Regions from separate parts of the Pseudarthrobacter sp. NIBRBAC000502771 genome, predicted to be linked through region 4. Evidence: riboswitches for the same ligand, from Rfam matches in the RefSeq annotation. Region 4 holds a riboswitch; each other region holds the start of a gene.
The links. Region 4 has a riboswitch for thiamine pyrophosphate ahead of NIBR502771_RS06830 (ECF transporter S component). Riboswitches for the same ligand answer to the same signal wherever they lie in the genome.
Positions count from the first base shown of each region.

Region 1 (4,204 bases), 1.5 Mb from region 4:
CGAATCGACGAACAGATCCACAAAGCCCTCGAACGGAAGGTCTTCCTGCCCTCCGGCGGCTCCCTGGTGATCGACCGCACCGAGGCCATGACCGTGGTGGACGTCAACACGGGCAAGTTCACCGGCAGCGGCGGCAACCTCGAGGAAACCGTCACCAAGAACAACCTCGAAGCGGCCGAGGAAGTGGTGCGCCAGCTGCGGCTGCGCGACATCGGCGGCATCATCGTGATCGACTTCATCGACATGGTGCTCGAATCCAACCGCGACCTGGTCCTGCGCCGCCTGGTTGAGTGCCTGGGCCGCGACCGGACCAAGCACCAGGTTGCCGAAGTGACCTCACTCGGACTGGTCCAGATGACGCGCAAGCGCATGGGCACCGGCCTGCTGGAGGTGTTCGGCGAGCAGTGCGAGGCCTGCGCCGGCCGGGGCGTCGTGACCCACGACGACCCCGTGGAGCACCGCCGGGCCAACACGGTGGCGGCCGAGCACCACGTCCAGCGCACCGACAACCGGCCCGAAACCCGTGCGGAGGCCCGCCCGGAAGCGCAGCGGAACGACGCCCAGCCCGGCGTCCGGTCCGAACGCAAGCGGCGGCGGGGACGCGGCGGCCAGCAGCCCGAGGCTGCCCCGGCACCTGCCGTCCATGTCCACACCGTCCAGCCGGACCCGTCCGACGCCGAGCGGCACGCCAAGGCGGAGGCAACCAGGCTTGCCCTGGCGAACATCGCCGCTGCCGCCCATGCGGCCCACCTGCACGACGACGAGGTAGCGGCTGCCCGGCAGGTGCCGGCCGCGGAGCCTGCGCAGGTACCCGTTGAGGAGAAGCACGACGCCGATGCCCCGGCACGTCCCGCAGCCGTCCTCACGTTCGGCGGCGAGGAAGTCCCGCTTCCGTTCGTGGAGCACGCCGGGGAACAGCATCCGAAGCCTGCCCTGACGCTGGACCGGCTTGCGGAAGCATTCGCACACCTGGGCCAGCCGGCCTCCCCTGTGGGGGACGCGCCTGCCAGTCAGGCAGAGGCTCTGCAGGCAGCAGAAGAGGCAGCACCGGAGCAGCCGGCCGGGGCAGGGGCGGCGGGAGCCCGCGCCGGTGCCGCTCCTGAGGCGTCCCCTGAAAAGGACTATTCGGACCACACGCTGGAGCAGTCCCGGCAGCGCCGGCCCCGGCGCCACCGGGCCGCCAGCCGTGCCCAGGGTGCCGCCAACGAGACCGCCGTCCAGCACCATGAAAACGTCCAGGCTGATGCCGGTGGGCACTCGCACGCAGCGAAGGCCCCCGAACCCGCGAAGGACCAGCCGGAACCGCGGAAGGCGGCCGAGGAACCCATCATCCTCGGCGTCGGGGTGCCTGCCTCGGAACTCTAGGCACAGGAGCTTCCAGCCAGGAATCCCCGTCCTGCGCATCGGTCCACCCGGATTACCGGGGGTACCGTGCGGGGCGGGGATTCCTGCCGTTGCGGGATGGCCCATTTTTGCGGCGGCCGTTGTCACCTTTTTCCCGGGTGCGGCACACGGGCTAGGGTAGGAACCGACACGGGGTGCCGCGCAGCAGGCCGGCTGAGATCCAGACCCGTTGAACCTGTCCGGCTAGTACCGGCGAAGGGATGTCTCTTGTCTTCGACCCTTTCCATGCCCCTGCCAGCTTCCTCCGCCGCCAGCACCGGGCTGCCAACCGGCCGGGAAGTCCCGCGGGTCCTGTCCATCGCCGGCTCCGACCCGTCAGGGGGCGCAGGCATCCAGGCCGACCTGAAAAGCATTGCCGCCCACGGCGGTTACGGCATGGCTGCTATCACGGCCCTGACGGCGCAGAACACGTGCGGTGTACAGGCAGTCCACGTTCCTCCCGCGGCCTTCCTGGCGAAGCAGCTGGACGCGGTCAGCGATGATATCTCCATTGACGCCGTCAAGATCGGCATGCTGGGGGACGAGGCCGTGATCGGCACTGTCCGGCTTTGGCTGGAGAAGGTCCGTCCCGCCGTCGTTGTCCTGGACCCGGTGATGGTGGCCACCAGCGGCGACCGGCTGCTGAAAGAGTCCGCCGAGGCCGCCCTCCGGGACCTCTTGCCCCTGGCCCACCTCATTACCCCCAACCTGCCGGAGCTTGCCATGCTGGTGGGCGCGGATCCAGCAGACAGCTGGGCGGCTGCGCTGGAGCAGGGGAGGCGCCTGGCGGATGCCACCGGCGCCACCATCCTTGTCAAGGGCGGGCACCTGGCGGGTGCGGACTGCCCGGATGCGCTGGTCAATACGGCAGGCCTCCTGCCAGGGGAAGTGGTGGAGGTGCAGGGAAACCGCATCGACACGCGCAACAGCCACGGCACCGGCTGTTCCCTGTCCTCCGCGATGGCCACCGTCCAGGCACGCCTTGGCGACTGGGAGGCATCGCTCCGAACGGTCAAGCCATGGCTGGCCGTCGCCCTTGAGAAGTCGGAGCAGCTTGAAGTGGGCTGGGGAAACGGCCCGGTGCACCATTTCCACCATGTGCGGCCGGCCCTCGCGGAAGGCGCTTTCGCTGCCCGGCTGTGGACGGAAGCCCAGCAGGACCTGGCGGACATCTACGCCCTGGACTTCATCCACGGCCTGGCCGCCGGGGACCTGGCCGAGAAGGACTTCGCCTACTACCTGGCGCAGGATGCCCTGTACCTGAACGGCTACTCCCGGGTCCTTGCCCGGGCGAGTGCCCTGGCCCCGTCAGAAGGGGAGCAGCTGTTCTGGGCCGGATCATCGCAGCAGTGCCTGGAGGTGGAGTCGGAACTGCACCGCTCGTGGCTCAGCACCCGCCCCGCCCAGGGCGGACTTGGCCCCGTCACCAAGGCCTACGTGGACCACCTCACCGCAGCATCGGCGTCGGGAAGCTACGCCGTCCTGGCCGCCGCCGTCCTGCCCTGCTTCTGGCTTTACGCCGAAGTCGGGGAAAAGCTGCACGCCCGGTTCCTTGCCTCGGGAGAGCCGGGCGGCCACGCCTACGCAGCCTGGCTCCGGACCTACGCGGACGAGGGCTTCGCCGAGGCCACCCGCCGGGCCATCGCCATCGTGGACGCAGCAGGACGGAGGGCCTCCGACCACGAACGCGCGGCGATGGTGACTGCGTTCAAGCAGTCCTGCCGCCTGGAAGTGGAATTCTTCGACGCGCCGAGGTTGCATTCCTGAACCCTCCGGGCAGCGCCGCCGCTATGATGGAGTCCATGGTTGCGGTGCTGCCTGTCGGAGTGTGGTTACTACCACACCCGGGCCGCCGGAACCAGCCTCATTTGCGGCCGTAGATGGATTTAGCGTATTCTGGATCTTCGGTGCTTACGCCAACACTTGGGTTATGACCCCACGGCGTTGAGGCACAGCGCGAACCCTGGCTTTTTTGAGTCGGTTCCGCACGCAAATTTTGTAATAAACGTCGAGAGAAGTGAGTTCCCAAGTGGTGTACGCGATTGTCCGCGCAGGCGGCCGCCAAGAGAAGGTTTCCGTTGGAGACTTCGTTACCCTGAACCGCGTCGCCGGTGGAGCCGGCAGCACCATTGAGCTGCCCGCACTGCTCCTGGTTGATGGTGACAAGGTCACCTCTGCCGCCGCTGACCTGGCCAAGGTAACTGTTACGGCTGAAATCCTCCAGGACCTGCGTGGTCCTAAGATTGTCATCCAGAAGTTCAAGAACAAGACCGGCTACAAGAAGCGCCAGGGTCACCGCCAGGAACTGACCAAGGTCAAGATCACCGGCATCAAGTAACCACCGGTTACTGTTCAGGTATTTCAACAGATTCCCCAGAATTTAGAGGCAGGCATTTCAGATGGCACATAAAAAGGGCGCGAGCTCCACTCGCAACGGTCGCGATTCCAACGCTCAGTACCTCGGCGTCAAGCGCTTCGGCGGCCAGGTTGTTTCCGCCGGCGAGATCATCGTCCGCCAGCGTGGCACCCACTTCCACCCCGGCGCCGGCGTTGGCCGTGGCGGTGACGACACCCTGTTCGCACTGACCCCGGGCGCCGTTGAATTCGGCACCCGCCGCGGTCGTCGCGTAGTCAACATCGTTGCTGCTGCAGCTGCAGAGTAACAACCAGTTCTGAAGCGGTGGAGCGGGCCTGAGGGTCCGCTCCACTGTTCTTTTAACAGCATTACAATCGATGTGGCGTCCCCGGGCGCCCCATAAACAGCACCTGAGGAGATCCACGTGGCCAGCTTTGTAGACCGGGTAGTACTGCATGTATCCGG
Region 1 covers NZ_CP041187.1:2,925,880-2,930,083, forward strand. Annotated here, with positions in the region: gene NIBR502771_RS13685 (Rne/Rng family ribonuclease) at 1-1,365, shown strand, start outside; TPP riboswitch at 1,525-1,622, shown strand; gene thiD (bifunctional hydroxymethylpyrimidine kinase/phosphomethylpyrimidine kinase) at 1,630-3,150, shown strand; gene rplU (50S ribosomal protein L21) at 3,413-3,721, shown strand; gene rpmA (50S ribosomal protein L27) at 3,783-4,046, shown strand; gene obgE (GTPase ObgE) at 4,164-4,204, shown strand, end outside.
Region 1: linked by a shared signal. The riboswitch ahead of thiD (bifunctional hydroxymethylpyrimidine kinase/phosphomethylpyrimidine kinase) and the one ahead of NIBR502771_RS06830 (ECF transporter S component) in region 4 are both predicted to bind thiamine pyrophosphate.

Region 2 (4,204 bases), 1.4 Mb from region 4:
GTTCGGCCAGCAGGGCGGCGACTTCGACCCGTCCTCGCTGAACCTCCCCAAGGGCTTCGACAAGTTCCTGGGCAAGTAGGAGTTTCCAGCATCAGGAAGCGCCAGGTGCCGTTTTGACCGCTCAAGACGACACCTGGCGCTTTTTCGTGGGGATGTCGGCAGCGTGGAATAGGGTTGGGACATGTTCAAGCAGAGGGTAGTTTTCGTGCACGGCGCCGGAAGTTTCGGTGCCGCCGCATGGCCGCGCCAGCACGGCATGGCGCTGTCCTATGACGCCCTGTTCCTCCGCCGGCACGGCTACGATGCCGCCGCGGAGCCGGTGGATTCGTCGTTCACGGAAGATACCGCGATCATCCTGCGGTCCCTGGGCGACGACGGCCGTGGCGCTGCCGGCGGACACGTCGTTGCGCACGCCCAGGGGGCAATCGCCGCCATGATGGCCGCCGTCGAACGCCCGGACCTGGTCTTTTCCCTGACGCTGGTGGAGCCCGCCTGCCTGTCCCTGACGGCGGAACTGCCGGCCACGGCCGCCCACATCCGCCTGATGCAGCCACTGTTCGACGTCCGCCACCAGCTCAGCGATGACGACTTCCAGCGCGAGTTTGTCCGCCGGATCTACGCCACCGACCTGCAGCAGCCTGCCACCACCGAGGAGAAGCGGTCCGCGCGGCGGCTGCGGCTCCAGGAGCCTTCCTGGGAAGCGCCGTTGCATATTGTTCCCGGCGTCCCCACCTTGGTCCTGACTGGTGGCTGGGAGCCGCTGTACGAGGAAATTGCCGGGTACCTCCGGGAGACCGGCGCCCTGCACCGCGTTGCCGCGGGCGGGCACCGGCCCCAGGACTCCCGGGACGGGGACCGGGCCATCCGCCAGTTCATCAGCGGGGTCGGCAGGAGCCAGGCCGCCCGGGCGTCCTAGCCGTCAGCGGGGACCCGCAGCTCCGGCAGGTAGACCTTGCCGCCGGCTGCCAGGAACTCCTCGTTCTTCCCCCGCATGCCGGCGGCCAGGTCCGCCAGCGCCGCCTGCGTGTCCGCGGAGCCATATTCGTCCCGGATGTCCTGGCTGATCCGCATGGAGCAGAACTTCGGACCGCACATGGAGCAAAAGTGCGCCGTCTTGGCCGGTTCGGCCGGTAGCGTCTCATCGTGGAACGACTCCGCGGTCACGGGGTCCAGGGACAGCGCGAACTGGTCCCGCCAGCGGAATTCGAATCTCGCCTTGGACAGGGCGTCATCGCGCTCATGCGCCCCGGGGTGGCCCTTGGCCAGGTCCGCGGCGTGCGCTGCGATCCTGTACGTGATCACGCCCGTTTTCACGTCGTCCTTGTTGGGCAGGCCCAGGTGTTCCTTCGGCGTGACGTAGCAGAGCATGGCTGTGCCGTACCGGGCGATCTCGGTGGCGCCAATGGCCGAGGTGATGTGGTCATACCCGGGCGCCACATCCGTCACCAGGGGCCCCAGGGTATAGAAGGGCGCACCCTTGCACAGCTCCTGCTGCCGCTCCACGTTCTCGCGGACCAGGTGGAAGGGAACGTGGCCCGGCCCCTCCACCATCACCTGCACGTCGTACTCCCAGGCCCGCTGCGTCAGTTCGGCGAGGGTGTCCAGCTCAGCGAACTGCGCGGCGTCGTTGGCGTCCGCCGTCGAACCGGGGCGGAGGCCGTCGCCCAGCGAGAAGGCGACGTCGTATTTGGCGAAGATTTCGCACAGCTCGTCGAAGTGCGTGTACAGGAAGTTCTCCTGGTGGTGGGCCAGGCACCAGCCCGCCATGATGGAGCCGCCCCGCGAGACAATACCGGTGACGCGGTTGGCGGTGAGCGGGACATAGCGGAGCAGCACGCCCGCGTGGATGGTCATGTAGTCCACACCCTGTTCGCACTGTTCGATCACGGTGTCCCGGAAGATTTCCCAGGTCAGGGCGTTGGCCTCACCGTTGACCTTTTCCAAGGCCTGGTAGATGGGGACGGTTCCAATGGGCACCGGGGAGTTGCGGATGATCCACTCCCGCGTGGTGTGGATGTCATCGCCGGTGGACAAGTCCATGACGGTGTCCGCGCCCCACTGGGTTGCCCACTGCAGCTTGTCCACTTCCTCGGCGATCGAACTCGTCACGGCCGAGTTGCCGATGTTCGCGTTGATCTTCACCAGGAAGGCCTTGCCGATGATCATGGGCTCGGATTCCGGATGGTTGATGTTGTTGGGAATGATGGCGCGGCCGGCAGCCACTTCGCTGCGCACCAATTCCACATCGCAGTTCTCGCGCAGCGCCACGAACCGCATTTCCTGCGTGATGACGCCCTGCCGGGCATAGTGCATCTGCGTCACCGTCCGGCCGTCGACGGCGCGGCGGGGCACGGGCTGCGCGCCCTTCCACTCCGCGGAGGCGGCGCCGCGGCGGACGGCCGAGCGGCCGTCGTCCAGCAGGTTGCGTTGCCTGCCGCTGTAGGCCTCGGTGTCTCCGCGCGCCACGATCCACTCCGCGCGGAAAGGCTCCAGGCCGCGGACGGGGTCGCTTCCCGGCCCCGCCGTCCGGTACGTCCGGAACGGTGCGTTCGGCTGGCCGTTGGGGGACGGCTCAAGGGCAATTTCCGTCACCGGTACCCGGATCCCGGACGCCTCATCCGCGAGGTAGGCGAGGGAATGCGACTTCAACGACTGGGTTTCCGGCGGCATTGACGCGCCACCGGGCACCCTGTCAGACGGCTGGAGGGCAGGGTTCAATTGGGTGTTTTGCGTACTCAAGGGAATACTCACTTCCTTCGCCGGCATTACCCGGACAGGTTCAACGGTCGCAGGCTGCGTCAGCCCGATCTCAGCCCCTGCAAGGGCACCCGTGTGGTCAGGAACGAAGCTACCACAGGCGCCTGGAGCGGCCTTGTCATAATTGCGGTGCTAGCCTGGCCGGGCATCGAAAGGAGCCCCATGGCAGGCATCATCCACTTCCGCGGCCCCGTCCTGACTGCACCGGACACGGTGCGGCACGGCTCTGGTCCGTGGACGGCAGGCTTACGTTCAGCCGGCCGGCGGCTGCTCCGGACCGGGTTTTGGATGGCTGGGTGCTGCCGGGCTTCGTGGACGCCCACTGCCACATTGGGCTTGGGGCCACTGGTCCGGTCGAGCCCGCGGCGGCCAGGGACCAGGCGGAGGCGGACCTTAGCGCGGGAACCCTGCTGGTCCGGGACGCGGGCTCGCCGGCAGATACCCGCTGGATGCAGGGCGGAGTGGACTTCCCGGTGCTGATCCGGGCCGGGCGCCATATTGCCCGGACGCGCCGCTACCTGCGGGGCTTCGCCGAGGAAGTGGAACCCGAGGGCCTCGTGGAGGCCGTCCGGAAGCAGGCGCGCGACGGCGACGGCTGGGTCAAGCTCGTGGGGGACTGGATTGACCGGAGCGCCGGCGACCTGTCGCCGTCCTTTCCTGCCGCCGTCGTACGCGATGCCGTCCAGGCGGCACACGACGAAGGTGCCCGGGTAACAGCGCACTGCTTCGCTGAAGACACCCTGGACCAGGTGCTGGACGCGGGCATCGACTGCGTCGAGCACGCTACCGGGCTCCTTCCCCGCCACGTGCCCCGGTTCGTGGAGCAGGGCGTACCGATCGTGCCCACGCTCATCAATATCGCCACCTTCCCCGACATTGTTGCGCAGGCGGAGCCCAAGTTCCCGCGTTATGCCGCCCACATGCGCGTCCTCTGGGAAGGCAGGATGGAGCGGGTGGCGCAAGCCCATGCCGCGGGTGTACGCATCTTTGCCGGTACCGATGCCGGCAGCGTGATACGGCACGGCAGGATCACGGACGAAATCCTCGCCCTGCACGGCGCCGGCCTGCCCATGGAGGCGGCCCTGGACGCCGCCTGCTGGGCAGCCCGTGCGTGGCTGGGAGCGGACGGGATGGAGGAGGGTGCCCGCGCCGACGTCGTTGTATGCCGGGAAGACCCGCGGGCGGTACCGGAGACCATTACGGCCCTGGAGCACGTGGTGCTGGGCGGGCGGATTATTCGCTGACAAAATACGGCTCACGGAGGACTTGGAATAAATTGAAGCTTCAAGTAATTTTAACATGTGAGAGGCCGCCAATGGGACGGCCACCAATGCTAGGAGCCTTCAATGACCGCATCAGCCAGCAGCCAGGATCTTCTTCCTGCCGACCTCGCCATGGGCACCGTGATGCTCAAGGTGGGCGACATGAAGGTCATGACCGACTACTA
Region 2 covers NZ_CP041187.1:2,833,763-2,837,966, forward strand. Annotated here, with positions in the region: gene ffh (signal recognition particle protein) at 1-79, shown strand, start outside; gene NIBR502771_RS13215 (alpha/beta fold hydrolase) at 182-916, shown strand; gene thiC (phosphomethylpyrimidine synthase ThiC) at 913-2,739, opposite strand; TPP riboswitch at 2,735-2,842, opposite strand; partial or broken gene NIBR502771_RS13225 (amidohydrolase family protein) at 2,920-4,001, shown strand; gene NIBR502771_RS13230 (VOC family protein) at 4,104-4,204, shown strand, end outside.
Region 2: linked by a shared signal. The riboswitch ahead of thiC (phosphomethylpyrimidine synthase ThiC) and the one ahead of NIBR502771_RS06830 (ECF transporter S component) in region 4 are both predicted to bind thiamine pyrophosphate.

Region 3 (4,204 bases), 1.0 Mb from region 4:
GAAGTGGATCTGCCGGGTGGTGATATCGGAGGAAACCAGCCGTACCCGGACCTTGGTGCCGGACTCCAGCTCCCCGGCGCACCGAGCGGTCACCGCCGGTTCGGCAATCTGGATAATCCCCGAACTGCCGTTCCCATTTCCATTCTTGCCATTCCCGTTGCCGTTCCCGTTCTGCGGCTTGGATCCGGAGATGACGATCGCATCGAATTCCTGCCCGATGTGGTTCAGCAGCAGTGCCGCTTCCACGGTATCCAGGGCCAGGCGCTCCATCCTTGACGCCAGCTGGTCCGATCCTGCCATGATGCCCGGAAGCAGGGGCAGGGCTTCGCGCGCCCAGCCGGGAACATCGCCGCCGTTGCTCAGGGCCTCGCAGATGACCAGCACGAACCGGTCCACCAAGCGGCGCAGCGGCGCCGTGGTGTGGGCGTAGGCGGCGCCGATGGCGGACTGGATACCGTCTTCGGGGACCGTGCCGTCAAAGGCGGTGTAGGACGCGCCGCGGAACAGCATCCCGGCCGAATGCATGATGGCCAGCTGGCGCGGGTCGGTGGGATCGAGCGACCGCAGGTATTCGCCGTAGCTGACCTGCCCGTCCCACGGCCTGCCCAGCACCTCTGTCTGCAGCCGGAAGTGCCGCAGCGACCGTTCGTCAGGTGCGGGCATGGTGCGCAGGATGCCCACCTTGCCCTCAAGCATGAGCTGCGCGGCTGCCATTCCGGTCATCAACGAAATCTGCGCGTTCCAGTCCTCGACGGGAAGCTGCGGGACGGCGTCAATCCGGTAGCCGCCGTCCGGCAGCTGGACGATTTCCTGCTCGGGCATGTTCAGGCTGGCGCCCTCCCGTGCCCGTTCCAGCGCCACGCGTTTCAGCCCCACCTCGCGGAGCAGCCGGAGGACGGGTGGGGCGGTCCCGGCGTCGAGGGCGGCCTGGGCACTTTTGTAGCTGAGCTTGTCGCGGCTGCGGACCCGCGCCCGCCGGACGCCGACGGTAATCACGGACGCTTCGCCGTCGAGCGTGAAGTCCCAGACGAAAGCCGAGCACTCCTGGCCGGGCAGCAGGCTGCCGGCCCCCTCGCTGATCACCTCCGGATGCAGCGGGATCCGGCCGTCCGGAGCGTAGAACGTCTGTCCGCGGCGCCGGGTCTCGGCGTCCAGCGGCCCGCCCGGTGCAACGAATGCGGGGACGTCGGCGATGGCATACATGACGCGGTAGCCGGTGCCGTCCGGTTCGATGAAGACTGCCTGGTCCAGGTCCGTGGAGGACGCCGGATCGATAGTCACGAACTCGACGGCGGTCAGGTCGTAGGACGGCAGCTTCAACGCCGCGACGGCGGCCCGGGCGTCTTCCACCGCGTCGGCAGGGTACGGCCCGGGCAGCTCAAGTTCGGTCCGCAGCAGGCCCAGCGCCTCTTCCAAGGCGTTCCTGTGGTCACGGACGTTAGGGGCCAACCGATGATGCGACACAAAATTCAGCGTAGCGCCAAGTCCCGGGATTAAGCAGTCTCAGCCGTCCAGCGCGCCGAGGAGCGAGGCAGCGGCTGCCGCGGGGTCGGCGGCCTCGGTGATGGCGCGGACCACCACGATCCGGCGTGCACCGGCCGCCACCACCTCGCGGACGTTCCCGTGGTCGATGCCGCCGATGGCAAACCACGGCACCGGATCCCCGGCCTGCCCGGAGGCATCGGCGGCGTACTTCACCAGTTCAGGCCCGACGGCGGCCCTGCCGGGTTTGGTGGGTGTGGCCCATACCGGCCCAACGCAGAAGTAGTCCAGCCCGGACGGGCCGCCGGTCGCAGCGAGGGCGGCGTCGACCTGGCCCGTGGTGTGGCTGGAGAGGCCGATGGCGGCGTTGCCGTTGACCAGCGTGCGCGCCGCAGCCAGCGGAAGGTCCTTTTGGCCGATGTGGAACACCGGCGCCCCGGACAGCACGGCAATATCGGCGCGGTCATTGACGGCCCACAGCCGGCCATGGCGTACCGCGGTCTCCTTCAACGCCGCCAGGAGGTCCAGTTCCTCGGCGGCCTCGATGGTCTTGTCCCGCAGCTGGATGATGTCCACGCCGCCGGCAAACGCGGCGTCCACAAACTCCGCGAAGTCGCCGTGCGCAGTGCGTGCATCGGTGCACAGGTACAGGCGGGCCGCCTTCAGGGCGTCGTTGTGGCCGGCGTTGGCAACTTCGGCTATGCCGGCCGGGGCTGCTGGAGCGTGGGGGCCTGCGGGCAGGGAGGAAGCGGACACATTCATGCCTGCAAGCCTAGTTCCTCTAAACTGGCCTGGTACTGCGGGAGCCCGCGGCAGCTGTCACAAAGCGCCGGGCTGAGAGGGCGTCAGAGCCGACCGCTTGACCTGATCCGGATAATGCCGGCGTAGGGAAGGAACCTTATGAGCACCCCCGTTGACCATCGTGCCGGGCCGTCCAGTGCCCCCCGTTCCACGGTCCGCGCGGACGTCGCCGTCATCGGCGGCGGAGTGGTGGGCCATGGCATCGCCTGGGAGGCGCAGCGCTCCGGCCGCTCCGTGGCCCTGATCGATGACGCGCCCGGAAGCGGTGCCAGCTGGGCCGCCGCAGGAATGCTGGCCCCCGTCAGCGAACTGCACTACCAGGAGGAGGACCTCCTGGAACTGATGCTTGACGCTTCCTCCCGCTGGCCCGGTTTCGCCGCAGGCATCGCAGGAGCCACCTCCGGTTCCGGATACCTGACGACGCCGACACTCGCCGTGGGTGCCGACGCCGCGGACCGCCGCGCGCTGATGGACCTCCGCGCCGTACAGCAGGCCAACGGACTTGCCGTGGAACCACTCACCGTGCGGGACGCCCGCAAACGCGAGCCACTCCTCAGCCCCGCGATAGCCTGCGCCCTTGACACGCCTGCGGACCACCAGGTCGATCCCCGCCGCCTGCTGGCTGCCCTGCGGCAGGCCCTCGCCGGTGCCGTCCGCGGGAAGCCTGGCCTGGCTGTTGCAGGGGCGGTGGAAGGGTACGCCGTGCCGGACCGGGCCGGCGGCCTGCTGTGGGAGGGCGGAAGGGTCGTCGGCGCCAGCCTGGCTGGCGGCGGCACCGTCCTGGCAACGGAAACGATCGTGGCCAACGGGCTGCAGGCAGGGGACCTGGGCGGCCTGCCCGACGGCCTCGACCTGCCCCTGCGCCCCGTACACGGAGACATCCTCCGCCTCGCCGTTCCGCAGCACCTCCAGCCCCTTGTGACGTCCACGGTGCGCGGGCTGGTGCACGGTGTCCCCGTCTACATCGTTCCCCGGCAGGACGGGACCGTGGTCATCGGAGCCACCCAGCGCGAGGACGCGCTGTCCGATGCCGTCAGCGCCGGGGGCGTCTATCAGCTGCTGCGCGATGCCCAGGCGCTGGTGCCCGCCGTCGCCGAACTGGAGCTGCTGGAGTGCACCGCAAGGGCCCGGCCCGGAACCCCCGACAACGCGCCGCTGCTGGGCCGCGTGCCGGCGGCCCCCGGATCTGCAGGCGACAAGGCCGGGCACGTCCCCGGACTCATCATCGCCACCGGGTTCTTCCGGCACGGGGTGCTGCTCACTCCCGCTGCCGCAGCCATCTGCGCCGGGTTGCTGGACGGGCATGCCGACCCGCGCTGGGCGCCCTTCAGTCCGGAGCGGTTCTCGCGTCCGGCCGCCGCCCGCACAAACCACCACACCAAGGAGACAGTGTGAACATCACCCTGAACGGAAACACCCACACGGTGGCGGACGGCACCTCCATCACCACGCTCGTCAGCCAGGTCACCGGACGCCCGCTGGCACCGAACGGCCAGGCGACCGACGGCGGGAAGCTGGGGGTCGCCGTCGCCCATAATGCCCAGGTGGTGCCGCGGAGCCAATGGTTCGCCACGGCGCTCGCCGAGGGCGACGACATTGAACTTGTCACAGCAGTACAGGGAGGCTGACACCATGACCGAAACAGGCACCATCAACCCGGCCGGGAATCCCGGGGCCGCCGACGGCCTGGTGATTGACGGCGTCGCCCTTGGATCCCGGCTGATCATGGGCACCGGCGGGGCACCCAGCCTGGACGGCCTGGGCGCTGCACTCCTGGCATCCGGCACCGCCCTGACCACCGTGGCCATGCGCCGGTACTCCACTGCGGAGACCGGCTCGTTGTTCCAGCTGTTAGTGGACCACGGGATCCGGGTGCTGCCCAACACCGCAGGCTGCTTCACGGCCAGGGATGCCGTCCTTA
Region 3 covers NZ_CP041187.1:2,490,175-2,494,378, forward strand. Annotated here, with positions in the region: gene NIBR502771_RS11725 (RNB domain-containing ribonuclease) at 1-1,464, opposite strand, end outside; gene thiE (thiamine phosphate synthase) at 1,504-2,244, opposite strand; TPP riboswitch at 2,272-2,390, shown strand; gene thiO (glycine oxidase ThiO) at 2,383-3,678, shown strand; gene thiS (sulfur carrier protein ThiS) at 3,675-3,911, shown strand; gene NIBR502771_RS11745 (thiazole synthase) at 3,916-4,204, shown strand, end outside.
Region 3: linked by a shared signal. The riboswitch ahead of thiO (glycine oxidase ThiO) and the one ahead of NIBR502771_RS06830 (ECF transporter S component) in region 4 are both predicted to bind thiamine pyrophosphate.

Region 4 (4,204 bases):
CCGTCTTCGCCGGACCATTGTTCGCACTTTCGGACCGGGCAGCCCGGGACATGCTTGACCGGACGCCGTACATCCAGGCGGTGCTGGGCGAGGGCATCGCCGTTCCCGGCACCACCGCGGCGGGAGGAGGACGATGAGCCGTAAACGCATTTCGCTGCGCCAGGAACTTCCGCTCCTGGTCTGGCTGGTGATTGTGTGGGGCGCCCTGTGGCAGGATTTCAGCCCCGGCAACCTCCTCTTCGGGACCCTGCTGGCCGTGGGCGTGGCCCGGCTCTTCTACCTCCCGCCGGTGGAGCTCAGCGGCCGGTTCAATATTCTCCACGCCGTGCCGTTTGCGCTGGCCTTCGTGGGCAAGGTGGTGGTGGCCAGCGCACAGGTCCTGTATCTGGCAGCTGTCCGCGGCCCCAAGGTGACCAATGCCGTGGTCGCGGTGAAACTGCGCAGCCACCAGGACCTGATCGTCACTGCCACGGGACACGTGATTTCCCTGATCCCGGGTTCCCTGGTGGTGGACGTGGACCGTTCCACGTCCACGCTGTACCTGCACGCACTCAACATCACCTCCAAGAAGGACGTGGAAGGCCTGCGGAACGAGGTCCGCTCCATTGAAGCGGGCCTGATCCGCATCATGGGCACCGCGGATGAACTTGAAGAGGTCCGTATGGAGGCCGGCGCATGATGCCCGTTGTCCTGGCTGTCACAGCCGTCATTTTCTCGCTGGCGGCCGCCGGTGCCATCATCCGGATCGCCCGTGGCCCGTCGCTGCTGGACCGGGTGCTGGCTGCCGACGTGCTGCTCGCAATCCTTGCCGGGGCGCTGTGCATCGATATGGCGGTGAACCGGCACCTGAACAACCTGATGCTGGTGGTGGCCATCTCCATCATCGGGTTCATCGGTTCCGTGACCGTAGCCCGGTTCGTGGCAGACAGGAGGGTCAAGCCCAATGAATCCTGACTTCTCCGGGCCCGACGCCTGGATCGACCTCGTCTCCGCCGTGTTCATGGTGGTGGGTGCCCTCATGTCCCTGGGCGCCGCGATAGGCCTGCTGCGGTTCCCGGACCTCCTGAGCCGCATGCACGCCGCCACGAAGCCGCAGGTGCTGGGGCTCTTCCTGCTGCTGGCGGCCATCGGGCTGCAGCTGCGGACGTGGTGGGTGTGGCCGGTTCTGGTGGTGGCGTGGATCTTCCAACTCCTCACGGTGCCCGTGTCCGCCCACATGGTGGGCCGTGCCGGCTACCGCACCAAGCACCTGCACCGGGAACTGCTCACCACCGATGAACTGGAAGCCGTGGTGCAAAAAGCCGCCGCCGAGACTGCCCGGAAGGACAGCCCCGACGACGGCCGGTAACGCTGGGGCACGACGCTAGACGATGTCCTGGGTCTTCGCGAAGCGGGTGATGGCGCGCTGGGTGCCGCGGTTGGCCAGGACCTGGATGATGGCACTGACCGACGCCGAGATCAGCGCAAAGGTCAGCGCCGAACGCAGGCTGGTGGGTACGTCCTCGTGTTTGCCGGTGGGCGGCTTCTGTCCGGTGGTCTTTTCCCAGATGGCATTGACCAGTTTGGTACCGGCGAGGCCTGCGCCGAGGCTCACGCCTGTCCCGAGCAGTTTGATGAGAAGGTTCATTCCAGGTACTCCTTGCGGGCGGAAAACGGACTGCTCCCAGCCTAGCCGGTCATATCCGGGTGATTGGCGCCGGCAGCCCGCAATCCAGCCCGGCCAGGTGTAAACTTGACCACGCCCAACCGGGCACAACAACAAGCGTTACCCACACCAAAAGCAACACTAAAAACGACAGGGGAGCGCCGCCGTCGGACAACCTGGCATTAGCCGGGCACCGCAGGTGGGCGCTGAGAGTGCGGACAGCCGCAGACCCTCGAACCTGATCCGGTTAGTACCGGCGCAAGGGAGTCGAGTTCTCAAAGTGTCGCGGTTCCACGGCCACAGGCCGCCGGCCGGGTCCACTTTCCCCTCCTGTTTCCCAGGAGGATCACATGAGTACTGCAGCAATCAAGAAGACCACCAGCAAGTCCTGGCGCGTCGTGGACATCGTCGTCGCCGCGCTGGTGGCCATCGCGGGCGGCGTTATTTTCTGGGCATGGGACCAGGGTGCCGCCGCCCTGTCGGCCCCCATGAACGCAGCCTACCCACCCCTGACCGGCCTGCTCGCCGGGGGCTGGATGATTCCCGGCGTGCTGGGAATGCTGATCATCCGCAAGCCCGGGGCGGCCCTGTTCTGCGAGACCGTCGCCGCCACCGGCGAACTGCTGATGGGTTCCCAGTACGGCGCCTCGGTCCTGTTCTCCGGTTTCATCCAGGGCCTGGGCGCGGAAATCATCTTCGCAATCTTCGTCTACCGCAAGTTCAACCTGCCCGTGTCCCTGCTGGCAGGCGCCGCGGCCGGATTCTTCTGCGGCCTGAACGATTCGTTTGCACCGTGGGGCTGGAACATCGCCTACTCCGGCGCCGACAAGCTGGCCTACATTGTCCTCACCACCATTTCCGGGGCCATCCTTGCGGGTGCCCTGGCCTGGGTTGCCACCCGCGGCCTGGCACGCACCGGGGTGCTGAGCTCCTTCGCGTCCCGCAAGGCCGCAACGGAGCCCGTCTTCTCCTGATGGCACCCTCCCAGGACTCCGGCGCGGTCCGCCCCGCCGCCGTCACCGCCCGTGGCTGGGGCTGGCGGCATGCCGGCAGAGCCAAACCCGCCGTCCACGGCCTTGACCTGGACATCGCCCCCGGGGAGCGGGTGCTCCTGCTCGGCCCCTCCGGCGCAGGGAAGTCCACGCTGCTTCACGCGCTGGCCGGCGTCCTGGGAGACATCGACGACGACGGCGAATCAGGCGACGCCGACGAGTCCGGTTCGCTCCGGGTGGACGGAGCCGCGCCCCGCGCCCAGCGCGGCCGCGCCGGCCTGATGCAGCAGGACCCCGAAACGCAGGTGGTCCTTTCCCGGGTGGGGGACGACGTCGCCTTCGGCGCCGAAAACCTCGCGGTGCCCCGCGACGCGATCTGGCCCCGGGTGCACGCGGCGCTTGCCGACGTCGGACTCTCCCACCTCCCGCTGGACCACCCGACGTCGGCCCTGTCCGGCGGGCAAAAGCAGCGCCTGGCGCTGGCGGGCATCCTGGCGATGCGTCCCGGCCTGATCCTGCTGGACGAACCCACCGCCAACCTCGACCCGGACGGCGTCCTGGAGGTCCGCGACGCCGTGGCCCGCTGCCTGGACAAGACCGGGGCCACCCTTGTGGTGGTGGAGCACCGGGTTTCCGTCTGGAAGGACCTGGTGGACCGGATCATTGTCCTGCAGCCGGGCTCGGCCTCGGATCCCGCCGTGCTCCTGGACGGCCCGCCGGACCGTGTGCTCAGTGAGGCGAGGACCATGCTGGCCGCTGCCGGCGTGTGGGTGCCCGGGTATGTGCCCGCGACCCGACCCCGCGCTGCGGTCCCCGCCCCGGGAACGGGGAACCTGTTGTTGGCCGCTGAGCAGCTTGCCGTGTCCCGCGGACGCGCCCGCCGGCAGGGCTTTCGGAAGATTCCGCCGGCGCCGGTCCAGGAGGACGTGGCTGCACAGGTCCGCGCCGGGCAGGCCCTTGCCATCACCGGTCCCAACGGTGCCGGCAAGTCAACCTTCGCCCTGACCCTGGCCGGCCTGCTGGAGCCCGTGGCGGGGAAAGTTTCAGCCACGCTGGACCTCAGCCGCGGCGCCGGCATCGACCCCTACAAGTGGAAGGCCCAGCAGCTGATCTCGCGGGTGGGCACGGTGTTCCAGGAGCCGGAACACCAGTTCGTCACCGGGAAGGTACTGGACGAACTGCAGTTCGGCCCGCGGCACCTGGGGCACGGCGCGGACAGGGTGGACGAACTGCTGGAGCGCCTGCGGCTCACCCAGCTGGTGGACGCCAACCCCTACACGCTCTCCGGCGGGGAAAAGCGGCGCCTCTCCGTGGCCACCGTCCTTGCCGCCAGCCCCCAGGTGCTGATCCTGGACGAGCCCACGTTCGGGCAGGATGCCAATACCTGGGCCGAACTCGCATCATTCCTGTCCGAGCTTCTGGATGCGGGTACGGCGGTGGTTTCCGTGACCCATGACGCGGAGTTCACCTCGGCCCTGGGCGGGACGGAACTGCGGATGGCTGCCGCGGAGGCGGTGGCACCATGAGGCAGGAACTCACCTTGAGCGGCAACCATGCACTCCTGGCC
Region 4 covers NZ_CP041187.1:1,456,103-1,460,306, forward strand. Annotated here, with positions in the region: gene NIBR502771_RS06805 (Na+/H+ antiporter subunit D) at 1-137, shown strand, start outside; gene NIBR502771_RS06810 (Na+/H+ antiporter subunit E) at 134-679, shown strand; gene NIBR502771_RS06815 (monovalent cation/H+ antiporter complex subunit F) at 676-954, shown strand; gene mnhG (monovalent cation/H(+) antiporter subunit G) at 944-1,348, shown strand; gene NIBR502771_RS06825 (DUF4235 domain-containing protein) at 1,364-1,627, opposite strand; TPP riboswitch at 1,788-1,928, shown strand; gene NIBR502771_RS06830 (ECF transporter S component) at 1,996-2,619, shown strand; gene NIBR502771_RS06835 (ABC transporter ATP-binding protein) at 2,619-4,163, shown strand; gene NIBR502771_RS06840 (energy-coupling factor transporter transmembrane protein EcfT) at 4,160-4,204, shown strand, end outside.